Linked DNA regions of Cohnella abietis. The protein of the gene in region 1 interacts with the protein of each later gene in a pairwise test. Links are inferred from orthologs where the notes say so. Each region holds a gene or a part of one and is shown on either strand. Other genes may lie near its edges. The genes, in order: KCTCHS21_RS04390 and ftsZ.

Evidence for each region.
Region 2: the proteins of KCTCHS21_RS04390 (region 1) and ftsZ interact in binary tests that used the Bacillus subtilis proteins (3 or more experiments, as listed by UniProt). The link is inferred for Cohnella abietis from one-to-one orthologs.

The regions. Positions count from the first base shown.
Region 1 is NZ_AP019400.1:1,066,466-1,071,395, forward strand. Bases 2,139-4,930 are described here. They hold KCTCHS21_RS04390 (MGDG synthase family glycosyltransferase), read right to left. Parts: upstream 4,213-4,930; coding sequence 3,064-4,212; downstream 2,139-3,063. Other genes in these bases: KCTCHS21_RS04385 (MFS transporter), read right to left, coding at 2,139-2,994; ilvA (threonine ammonia-lyase IlvA), read right to left, coding at 4,427-4,930. In the rest of the region: KCTCHS21_RS04370 (FUSC family protein), read left to right, coding at 1-476; KCTCHS21_RS04375 (transposase), read right to left, coding at 582-866; KCTCHS21_RS31340 (hypothetical protein), read right to left, coding at 880-1,023; KCTCHS21_RS04380 (TVP38/TMEM64 family protein), read right to left, coding at 1,119-1,739; more of KCTCHS21_RS04385, read right to left, coding at 1,786-2,138. UniProt on the Bacillus subtilis protein: Processive glucosyltransferase involved in the biosynthesis of both the bilayer- and non-bilayer-forming membrane glucolipids.
Region 2 is NZ_AP019400.1:4,523,864-4,531,051, forward strand. Bases 157-3,027 are described here. They hold ftsZ (cell division protein FtsZ), read right to left. Parts: upstream 2,225-3,027; coding sequence 1,088-2,224; downstream 157-1,087. Other genes in these bases: spoIIGA (sigma-E processing peptidase SpoIIGA), read right to left, coding at 157-809; ftsA (cell division protein FtsA), read right to left, coding at 2,277-3,027. Outside these bases: more of spoIIGA, read right to left, coding at 1-156; more of ftsA, read right to left, coding at 3,028-3,530; KCTCHS21_RS19955 (cell division protein FtsQ/DivIB), read right to left, coding at 3,752-4,501; murA (UDP-N-acetylglucosamine 1-carboxyvinyltransferase), read right to left, coding at 4,694-5,968; murB (UDP-N-acetylmuramate dehydrogenase), read right to left, coding at 5,985-6,890; murG (undecaprenyldiphospho-muramoylpentapeptide beta-N-acetylglucosaminyltransferase), read right to left, coding at 7,045-7,188. UniProt on the Bacillus subtilis protein: Essential cell division protein that forms a contractile ring structure (Z ring) at the future cell division site. The regulation of the ring assembly controls the timing and the location of cell division.

The DNA.
Region 1 (4,930 bases):
ATTTGTTTGCCGAGGAGAGAGTTTGGAGAAAGAATTCAAAGCTACAGAGAGCTAGACTGCTTATTGTCTATAAAGGAATGCTCATATCGCTTGAACGGGGAATGTCGCTTGTTGAAGCGGTTGAGGACCACTATTGGGCTGTGTCTACGTCAAAAGCATGGAATCGGCTGATCGATCGTCAAATTGAAACGTTGTGTGGCTATCATGAACAGCTGCTATGGAAGTGGGAGGGTAAAATAAAGCCAGGAGCCCTGGCAGCCGCCCCACCGCCAGAAGCTTCTATGCTACTCTCGGAGCTTATCGAAAAGCGTACCGATGAGGATATGATTATGCGTTCTCGCTTGCTCGTTATTACTTCAGCTGTATACACCTATGAGGAGCGGCTGCGACGGCTGGATAAGCTGATGGAGCAATGGTTTCATCGTGAGGAGAAGGGTGGAGAAACGTTGGAAGAGGCGGAAGATAAAGGCGAGTAACTGGCTCGAACGCTAAATATACTCCAACTACAAAGACCAATCGACTAATAACTGATTGGTCTTTGTAAGTTCTTCAGCTTCTTAAACGAGCATTTAATAAATTGTTTACTTCTTCCCACGATCCATTTGACGGCGAGGGTGATTGATTTTGCCTTGCTTGTCAGCATCATTTTCTTTAGGGATAAGTCTGGGATCGGTTTGGCCTTCGTGATGGTTGTCAAAGCTCATCTCCGTTTGCGACCATTCCGTCTCGCCGAGCATCACATCAGAGGGGAACTTGTCTCCTCGTTTAAGCTCCTGCTCGCGTCCCCACTCATTTTTATAGACTCCGTCAACTTCGACCTTTTCACCTGAAACAGGGTCCATCCTATCTTTATTGTACTCGCTCATTAGATGCTCTCCCTCACAATCCGTGTTTAGGAACGGCGGCGTGGTCGGCTTCCGATTGAAGCTGGCTTGCTTTGTGCTTGTCTGCTCCAGAACGATCTGCTTCCGATTGAGCTTTGCTGGCTGTTTTCTGTTTGGCTGAAGGCAATTTACCAGACATGTGCCATTCCCTCCTTAGCATGAATTTCGTGCTTAGGGTTCCACGGGAGGGTGAGCGTTATGCTATCTATAACGAGAAGGAATTTGAAAGTTAAGTTAAGTAAAGCGACCTTCCAGCTTACGTCCACCTAACCATAATAACATCATGCCTCCGATTGCAAATACAATACGCCAAGGGTTATTCACCAACGCTTGCAGATCATGTCCCATAAAAGAAAGGGTAAAAATCATAACAGCTTTACCTAGAATCATAGCCGTTAGAAAGGTATGTATCGGTATTTTCGATAAACCAGATGAAATATTTACAAGAACAGTAGGTGAGAAAGGAAAACAGCATAAAAGAAAAATGGGTGTAAAGCCTTTGTGCTCCACATAACCAAAGAATTTCTCCGATTTGGGAAATTTGCGGCGAATTTGTTCCCCATAACGATGCCCGAAACGTCTAGCTAACATAAATACGACAAATGAACCTGCGCTAACTCCAATCCATGAATAAAGAAATCCTAGCCACATCCCGTATGCGGATGCGTTGGCGACAACAAACACAAATAACGGTAGGATTGGCAGCAGGGCTTCTAAGAAAGGAAGCAGGATCCCAGGAATAGGTCCAAGCTCTGAATAGCGATGAAGCAGATCTTTAATTTGATCAAGATCTAGTGTTTTAGCTTGTGTAATCCATTCTCGAACATTCCATGCTGCAGAAATTAACACGTGCATACTGAACATCCTTCATTTGCTCCATTCAACCGAACCGGTAAGTAATTTATGTCTTTGCCCCACTAGAGGGAGGTAATGCTTCGCCCCGAAAAATTCGGAAGGGGAAGAAGATATAGATCATGCTAATAACAATAAACATAATTCCAGCTATGCCGACGACAGAGGAGGAGCTGTATTTGGTGGCGAGCAGCCCGCCGACTACTGGACCAATCATACCGCCTATTCCTTCCACTGTCGACAATAAGCCCCATCCAAGGCCTTGCTGACCTGGTGGCACATAGGCAGCGAGCAAAGCGTTCCATGCTGGCAGAACAGCCGCATAGGATATCCCAAGCACGAATGCCCAGAACAAAGCCAAAGCAAGTGGAGGTTTTCCAGTTAACGCGAACAAAACGATACCGAAACATAGAAATCCGATGATGAGAAACCACTTTTTGCCGAATTTATCAGACAGCTTACCCATAGGAATTAAACCAAGCACCGTACAGCCACCGCCAATAAAGAGGAGAATGGAGTAATGGGTTGTAGACATCCCCAGGCTCTTCTCTGCAAAGCTTGGCAAGATCGGAAGCAGCATTCCTGCTCCGAGGGTTTGGAGCACCATACCGGGAAGGAGCAGCTTCATATCTCGAAGCCTGCTGCCTAGAATAGATAGCTGTTTACGAAACGGGACGATATCGATATGCATGCTTCTTTTTCCGGAAATAAGCAAGGACAGCAGAAAGGCTACGAGAGCGAACGCAACCATAACCCAATACGTCAAGTGTTTGTCGTAATGATCGAGCAGCAAATTTGTAACTACAGGACCGCTACCAAGCCCAACAAGCCAAACTGTATATAGGAAGCCCATTTGGGTAGCCCGTTTATCTTCTTTAATCTTTGTAAGACATACAATCCAAATCGGTGAAATTCCAATTCCGTAAACAGCAGCAGCTGTAATGAAAACCCATGGAATATCAGCAAATTGTAAGGCGGCAATCCCAACAAGTGAGCATAATAAGCCAACACTTACAACTGTTCGAACAGATAACCGGTCCAGCACAAAGCCAATAGCTAGCTTCAGACCTGTATCCGTTAAATAGTGAGCCGTTATCGCTGCACCGATGACATCAAGATCAAGGCCTAATACCTTGTTTCCGTAAATCGGAAGGAAGCTAATAAGAGCCGCACCCCTTACGAATTCGACAAGAAACAAGATGACTAAGTACAGAATCATATCCGACTGAAAAAAAGATTTTACAGAAGCCTGTTTCACTCGCAGCTCTCCTTAAACAGCCTTAATTAGAATCTTATTGCCCTACCAAGGATGTTGATTTCTCACGAATCATATTCGTACTGGAGAAGAGGAAGCCTCTTCCATTATATTCAATTGGTGAATAATATCAAAGGCGATGCTATCCGATGCGGCTTTCTTGCTTAGAGAATGCAAAGCTTGATGCATCATTATTTGTTGCAAAGAGTTACAAAACAGTTTGTTTATTTGGGTTAAAAGCTCAGAGGAATTATGGCAAATGATTGCGGCACCTTTGTTCTCTAAATATCGGGCATTATTGCGCTCTTGTCCTGGTACAGGTCGATAGAGAAACATTGGCAGCTCCGCCCTGATTGCCTCTGATAAGGTTAAACCTCCAGGTTTTGTTACGATGCAAGAGGAAATACTCATAAGCTCATCGATTTGTTCAATATATCCATAAACAGTTATGTCATCATTTTCACTGCATTTATTCTTTAAAGAGTTTTCCAGCGCCCGATTCCTACCGCATACGATGACGACCTGGACATTCGATAGCTTTACCAGCTTAAGGCACCACTCGTCTATATCAGCCATTGTTCCACTAGCACCTGCCATAACGAGCACAATAGGCTTATGGGAACTTAAACCATACTTAGGTGTAGCGAATCTGGTTGTTTTGTCCGGTGATAATGAAAAGCGCAGCGGAATACCGGTAGCGGCAATGCGGCTTGAATCGATCCCTAGGCTGTGCAGCTCCTTGCTCAGATCCTCCGTTGCGACATAATATTTGTCCACATCAGGATGAATCCAACGGCTATGCAAATCGAAATCGGTAATAACATTAAACATCGGAATTTTTCGACCTATTTTCGAAGAGACAGAAGGAAGAACGAGCAGAGGAAACGTATGGATAACGGCGTCCGGCTTTTCCTGCATAATTAGCTTTTGCAATGTCATGGCTCCGAATGAGTGCAACCAATTGGTAAATAAGGAATTGGTTTTCATCTCCTTCGTCGCTTCGTAAACCCACCCGTAAACTTGGGGGAACATGTGATAGCTACTTTTATATACGAAACGGCTAACTTCATTCAGCAGTGGGTGTGACTCGGCAAGCAGGTCAATTAGTTTAACTTCACAATTACCTTGAGTAACGAAGCTATGCTTCAGCGCAACTGCAGCTTGCCAATGGCCCTCGCCGAATCTTGCGTAAACGATTAACACTTTCCTCTGTCCTGTCATAGTTACACCCCTCAGTTGCAGTCGTTTCTAAGATGGAAGCCTCTGGATAGAAACCCCTATCTTTAATATGGCTTAAATTTGTTAACTCTACATAAAAAAAGAAATAAATTGTGACGCAATTGTTATCCATAAGGATAAAAAAAGATGACTCCTGAGGAATTCAGGAATCATCTTATAACTGCTAATATTGTTTGAATTCGTTCCACGTAAAGGCTTAGATGAGCAAATTGAACAATAAAGGATCTTTATTCAACTCTATGAATTGAAATCCTTTGTTATTCATTTTCACCACTAGGCTTTCATAGTCCTCTGGACTCTTAAGCTCGATGCCGACGAGTGCTGGACCATTTTCTTTGTTATGCTTCTTAGTGTATTCGAATTGGACAATATCATCGTTAGGTCCTAATATATCATCAAGAAATTCTCTTAGGGCTCCAGAACGTTGAGGAAAGTTGATCATAAAATAATGCTTTAATCCTTCATAAATAAGGGAGCGTTCCTTAATTTCCTGCATCCGGTCGATGTCGTTGTTCCCACCGCTGATGATACAGACAACATTTTTCCCGCGTATGTCATTAGGATCCAACGCAGAGAGGGCAGCAACGGTTAGTGCACCCGCAGGCTCGGCGACGATGGCATGCTCATTGTACAGCTCCAATATCGTCGTGCAAACACGCCCTTCCGGAACGATAATGATATCATCCAGCAGGTCGCGGCA
Region 2 (7,188 bases), 3.5 Mb from region 1 along the record:
AACAGCACAATATCGGGTTTTATGGCCAACATAAGACGAGTGTTGCCATTAATGGCACGATAGGGAATAAGTCTAAGTCGATTTCCCCAAGGGTAACCTTCGGTATGATCTGTATCCATTTCAGCGATAAGCTTATCTGGAGGCTCAGCCTTTAACCGCTCGGACCAGCCTGTTGGCAATTCAGCTTTCCAAATAGCAGCTTCCATTATCATGACGGGAATGCGGGTCAAAGGGTCGTATAAACGGTTTCCAGTATCCAGTAGAGCTCTAACAGCCCAGCTACCACTTTCCACCTTGATTTCAATGTCCCAAAACAGTTGCTCCAGCTCCTGCCGCCTTACACGGGTTTCCGATGTACTCTTAAACAACCAAAATGACAGCGAAAGGGCTACTATGTACAAGCCCAGTTGCATTTGCCAGTCGAGAATAAGGCCACCATCTGCCGTATATTGCATCCCCCTCCATGGCGAGTCTGCGGATTTCAGTAAGTAGCTTAGCCCAATTACCCCTCCTAGCGTGGCGAAATTCACCAAATAAAAGGCTCCAAAATTACGAATGAAGGCTAATGGACCGCCATACCCGAGCGCAAGCAACACCATTATGAGGGAAATTAAAACCTTGGCGCCGAAAGAATACATGTACGGAAAGTGAGCCCAAAACATCGCAGCCGCATAAAATGCACCTAAAAATGCTCCTGCAAACAGGCGACTACGCGACGGTCGAAGATGGCGTACTTTTGCTGTTGCTAGCAGTACCATTCCATCAACAGCCAGATTGTTAAAGAACACCAGATCAACATAAACGATCATATGATTACCCCCCACCCTAAGTCGCCCGTAAACTCTCTAATTGCACAGGCCGGGATGGATGAACCTAGTATAATCGCTTTGATATTCGGAGTCTGTCTAATCTTGCCGACCTTCAAAACCTTTTTTTGTCGATATAAGTAAGCCAAATCTATCACTAAGAGGTTATTCAGAAATGGATAAGCGTGAATACTTATACTTACTGAATAACACAAAAAAACCCCGATTCCACAGCTGGGAATCGGAGTTTAGCAAAAGATGTTATTAATCATTTATTAAATCTAACGTTCTCCACGAGGACGATTTCGTAAAAATGCTGGAATGTCCAGTTGATCACTTGATAGATTTTGATTACCGAAAGGGCGCAGATTTCCTGCTTGACGAGTTTCTCCAGAGCTTGAGCTTGTTGCTGTCTCTGAGGAAATAGGTGGAGCAATAGGTGCGGCAGTACGACGAGTTGGGCCTTTATGTTCAAACCCGGTAGCAATTACGGTAACTTTAATTTCATCCTTCAAGTTATCGTCAATGATAGCACCGAAAATCATATTAACTTCCGGATCAGAAGCAGAAATAACAATTTCCGCAGCTTCATTGACTTCATAGAGGGATAAGTTAGAGCCGCCAGTAATATTCATAATAACACCACGAGCGCCTTCAATGGATGTTTCCAATAATGGGCTCATGATTGCTTTACGCGCTGCTTCCATCGCACGATTCTCACCAGATGCCATTCCAATACCCATTAACGCTGATCCACGTTCAGACATAATTGTCTTAACGTCCGCAAAGTCAAGGTTTATCAAGCCTGGAACGGCAATTAGATCGGATATGCCTTGTACAGCTTGACGTAGAACGTTGTCAGCTTCCCTGAAGGCTTCAAGCATAGGCGTTTTCTTATCTACGATTTCCAATAGTCGATCATTAGGAATAACGATAAGAGTATCCACTTTCTCCTTCAGTGCTTCAATGCCAAGCTCTGCTTGTGCAGACCGTTTACGTCCTTCGAAAGTAAAGGGCCGCGTAACAACTCCAACGGTAAGAGCTCCACATTCTTTGGCCAGCTCGGCAATAACAGGAGCTGCTCCAGTCCCTGTACCGCCACCCATACCAGCAGTAACGAATACCATGTCCGCTGAACGAAGTGTATTCGTAATAAACTCACGAGACTCCTCAGCAGCCTTTTTACCTACATCCGGATTAGCCCCCGCACCGAGTCCTCGAGTAAGCTTGTCCCCAATCTGCAGCTTTTGTTCGGATTTCGTTAAATGCAATGCTTGCGCATCTGTATTAACAGTAATAAACTCGACACCTTTAACGCCGTTCTCGATCATTCGATTTACAGCATTGCTACCGCCGCCACCAACTCCGATGACTTTGATTTTTGCAAGTGGTTCCATCTCAAAATCAAACTCCAACATAATTTATTTACTCCTCCTTGCTTCGCATGAATGGTTCCTAATAAGCGGCGGCTTAAATGAATTCCTTGAACATGTTTTTGAACCATTCAACTATGCCAGGTTTGGATGCCGTACTCGCACTCGTACTCCCACTAGCTTTGGCTTTAGGAGAGCGTTTGGTTCCAACTGCGCCGCGTGTTCGAACGTATTTGGTTACATATTGAATCATGCCAACACCACTGCTGAAAGAAGGGTCTCTTACACCGATGTAATCTGGCACAGCAATTCTAACATTGGATTCCAACTCAATATGAGCCAATGGAAGAACGCTAGGTAAAGAAACAGATCCACCAGTTAGAACGTACCCATTAATTTTTTCAAGATATCCCAGTCTTTTCACTTCTTGACGGATCATCTGAAAAATTTCTTGCATACGAGGCTCAATAATGTTGGCTAAATCTAATTGGGAGAATTCCTTCTCCATATTACTGCCAACCCTCATCACCTTAAACTTCTGGTCATCTGCAGAATCCTCCGTACGGGCACACCCATACTTCAGCTTAATTTTTTCCGCATGTTCCGTCTGGGTCTTAAGTCCGTAACAAATATCGCTAGTCACGTAATCTCCACCGATCGGGAGCGTAGAAACCGCTGCAAGACTTCCTCCCTCGAAGATTGCAAGTGTAGTAGATCCTGCACCAATATCGGCAAGAACCGTACCCATCTGCTTCTCGTCTTTGGTTAAAGCCATCATTCCTGATGCTAGAGACATAAGGATAAGGCCAGAAATACGTAGACCCGCCTTCTCAACACATCTCATCAAGTTATGTACAGCTGCTTTAGTACCTGTAATAATCGTGCATTCGACTTCGAGTCGGACGCCAATCATGCCGCGCGGATCTTGAATATCCGCCAGCCCGTCTACTAAAAATTGCTTAGGAACAAGTCCGATGATCTCTCGTTCAGGTGGTAAGGCAACCACTTTGGCAGCTTGTAAAACACGTTCAATATCTTCCTCGCCAATCTCTCGATCTTCGTTGGAAACAGCGACGACTCCGTGATTACTTTGCAATGCAATATGATTGCCGGAAATCCCGACGTAAACCTCGCTAATTCCAATGCCGACCATGCGCTCTGCATGATCAACGGCATTACGGATGGACTGCACGGTTTGGTCAATATCTACAATGGCGCCTTTACGGATTCCATCGGAATCTGCAGATCCTACGCCAATGATGTTAATGGCCCCGTTGCTAATCTCCCCGATAATCACCCGGATTTTCGATGTTCCTATATCCAGGCTGACAATGAGGTCATTGTTACTCAAACGGTGGCACCTCCCGTATTGATGAAAGTGGCTGCGTACAAGGGATGCTTCCTCTACTTATTCCACATCCACGAGGTTTTCCCTCTTTTTTCAACATTTTTTTTAGTAGCTTATTATATTTGATGAAAGGCTCTCAATAATTATCCCCTTTTCACCCGTATATGAAAGTTTAGCATTCTTTTTGTGTATTGAGTAGTGTCCTTTTCCTTAGTTTTATCGGCTTATTGAATTACATCTGTTACATTTTCTGCTGAATACGGCAAATAAGTGTCTGCTTCCAACATAATAATCTTACCAGGCTCCCGATTTTGCACAATATCACTAAGATAGGTAATTTTATCCGGCAACCTTTCTACCGTTGTTACGACCTCAAAACGGGAACGGGTAAAGAGCTTAATCCGGTTAGGGTACGCCGCTGAAGGAGCAGGATGAATTTCCGATAAATCTGCAAGAAGATAGGCTGGAAGCTCATTTAACACTGCGCAAAGTGCATTTAAGATAGGATCATTCGGCTTCCACCCAGAAAGTATTGGCTTATCCAGCAAATGGCCTTCTGGTATTGTTAATGACAATCCATTAGAAAGTATTGCAAGCACCTTACCATCTGCTGCAAGCTGCACAGCTACTTGTGGATATTCCTTAACCTCTACACGAAGCACACTTGGAAATTTTTTCGTTATTTTTACACTCTCAATAGGTTTTAGCGAGCTTACTCTTTTCTTTAGCTTCCCCGTACCCGGTACAAAGAAAGAGTCGCCTGGAGCTACCCCTAGAGCCTTCGTCACTTCTTCTTTGGTTAAATAAACCATACCCGTTACTTGAATTTCCGAAAATTTAGCTAGCGGGGAACGGAAAAACAACACGATAAGAACAATAATCAGGAGAGCAATTAATATTCTAAGCCATTTTTTTTCACGTCGAGTTTTCGGAACCTTATCTTCCCGTTTAAGTGCAGGTATTCGTTCGGTCATTATCCGCCCCCCTCTCTTCTATCTACCTAAACTACTTTATTCCTCGAGCCTACTTACTGTAGGGCACCTCTCGCGAGGTGTGACGGTGCGTGATAGCTTTCAACCTCGTACGAACTCTATCAAGTCTTGTCCCTATTATTTAATAAAAAAGCCCCGCGCGGAAGAAAGCTTCTGCGGCGGGACGTATCACCGTTAGCTATAAACCCTGCTCTTGTTAACCTCGCGGGTAATATTCCCACCAACCTGTTGGAACATCTCTTCTATTCGATCATATCCACGGTCAATATGGTGCACCTGCTCCACAATTGTGCGGCCTTGAGCGGCCAATCCCGCAATGACAAGCGCTGCCCCTGCTCGCAGATCGGTTGCTTCGACTGTTGCACCGTAAAGCTGAGGAACTCCTCGAATAAAAGCATTGTTCAAGTCGACCCGTATATCGGCACCCATACGGCACAATTCATCGACATGCTTAAATCTACCTTCAAAAATCGTTTCCTTCATCACACTTACACCATCCGCTAACGCTAAAAGCGTCATGACCTGAGCTTGCAGATCGGTCGGAAACGCTGGGTATGGTGAAGTTACAATACGGTCAACCGCAAGTGGGCGATGTAACCCACCTACATTTATTATATCATTGCCTACCTCAATTTGAACACCTGCGCGTCGTAGAACGTGAATGAGAGAAGTCAGGTGTCCAGGCTGTGTGTTTTCTAAGGTAACTTCTCCTCGAGTTGCGGCAGCGGCGACCATAACAGTGCCGGTAACAATTCGATCTGGAATAACCTCAAATTCACAGCCGTACAACGAGCTCACTCCGTCTATCGTAATCGTATCGGTGCCAGCCCCTTTTACCTGTGCACCCATCTGATTAAGGAATTGCTGCAGATCCTGTATTTCAGGCTCTCTTGCTGCTCCAATGATTGTTGTCCGGCCTTGAGCCAAAACAGCAGCCATCATCATATTTTCTGTAGCTCCGACACTAGGGAAATCCAAGCTAATTTCGGCTCCAATGAGACGACGGGCAGAGCAAACGATTCTGCTGCCCTTTTCTTCTATATTCGCACCAAGTGCCGCAAGACCGCGAAGATGTAAGTCAATCTTTCTTTCACCGATAGCACATCCTCCAGGCTGATAAAGCTGAACTTCTCCGAAACGCGCTAGAAGTGGCCCCATCAAGAACACCGAGGAACGCATTTTACGCATCAGCGTCTCCGGAATGTGAGAGGATGTTGCGACTGACGTATCAACCGTCACCACCGTATCCTGATGTCGGGCTTTACACCCGAGATCCCGCAAAATGTCCAGCATGACCTCAATATCAAGCAGCCGGGGAACATTTCGGATTGTCACTTTTCCTTCCGAGAGCAAGCTGGCGGCCAAAATCGGCAAAGCGGCATTTTTGGCGCCGTGGATACGAATGGTGCCCGAAAGCGGATGTCCGCCTTCAATCACCAAATTGTCCAAGGGTTTCACCTCCGGGTTACCGCTCACCCAACATGAGAACCTCCGGCACTAATAATATTCCATAGGTTTGTTCAATCTTTTGTTGAACTCGTCGCATGAGGGTGAGGACGTCCTCAGCCGTTGCACCACCGTGATTAACGATAAAGTTAGCGTGTAATTCAGAAACTTCAGCAGCACCCTCCCGTAACCCCTTCAATCCCGCCGCTTCTATTAGCCGTGCTGCGTGATCATTAGGTGGATTGCGAAAAACACTGCCCGCACAAGCCATTTGAAGCGGTTGAGTACGCAGTCTGCGGTCCTTAAAAGAAGCAAGCGCCGCCGCGATTTCCATGCGGTCTCCGTTAGCCAAACGGAATACCGCACGAGTAACAATACCCCGCCGTTCATGTAAAATGGAGTGCCGATAGGAGAATCCCATCTCCTCATTCCCGAGTACTGCCCGACTACCGTCTTCCCAGATAATGTCGGCTGACTGTAGGATACGTGAAATGTCCGAACTATGCGCACCAGCATTCATGTATACGGCACCGCCAACCGTTCCAGGAATTCCTCCCGCGAATTCCAGACCAGTTAGCCCTTGCTTGCCGGACATGACCGACAGCTTGATAAACGAATACGATGCGCCCGCGATCACCGTTTCGCCCTCAAAACGTACTTCGTCGAAACCGTCACCTAGCTTAATGACAGCTCCTCGAACCCCTTTATCGGACACCAAAGTATTGGAGCCCCGACCGAGCACACACCAGGGTACACCATGGCGATGCAGCAAAGATAACGATGCTGCAAGCTCTTCCTCAGTTCCTGGGATTAGAAATAGATCCGCAGGTCCGCCGATTTTCCAAGTCGTATATCCAGCGAGCGGCTCATTTAAGCGCACATGGCCGATTCGTGCTTGTTCTAGCTCAGCGACCAACTGTTGCATGGCTTTATCCTCCTTGCAAGTCCTTCAGGGCTGCACGTTGCCGTCGTTACTGGTGCTTTAAGAGCGACAGTCACGATCACGCAGTATCTTATGACAACTGGGCGGGGGTGGTGACAAATGCCCACTAGCAAGCTATCTGAAGGACAAGATGAATTTATCTTTTCCGGTTAACCCGAGTAATCTGATCATATATCGCACTAGCTGCTCCCGGCATCCCTAATTCACGTGAGGCATGCGCCATCAAGCTTCTTCGAGCGCTATCGCCCATAATCGCATTAATATGACTATATAATAGCCC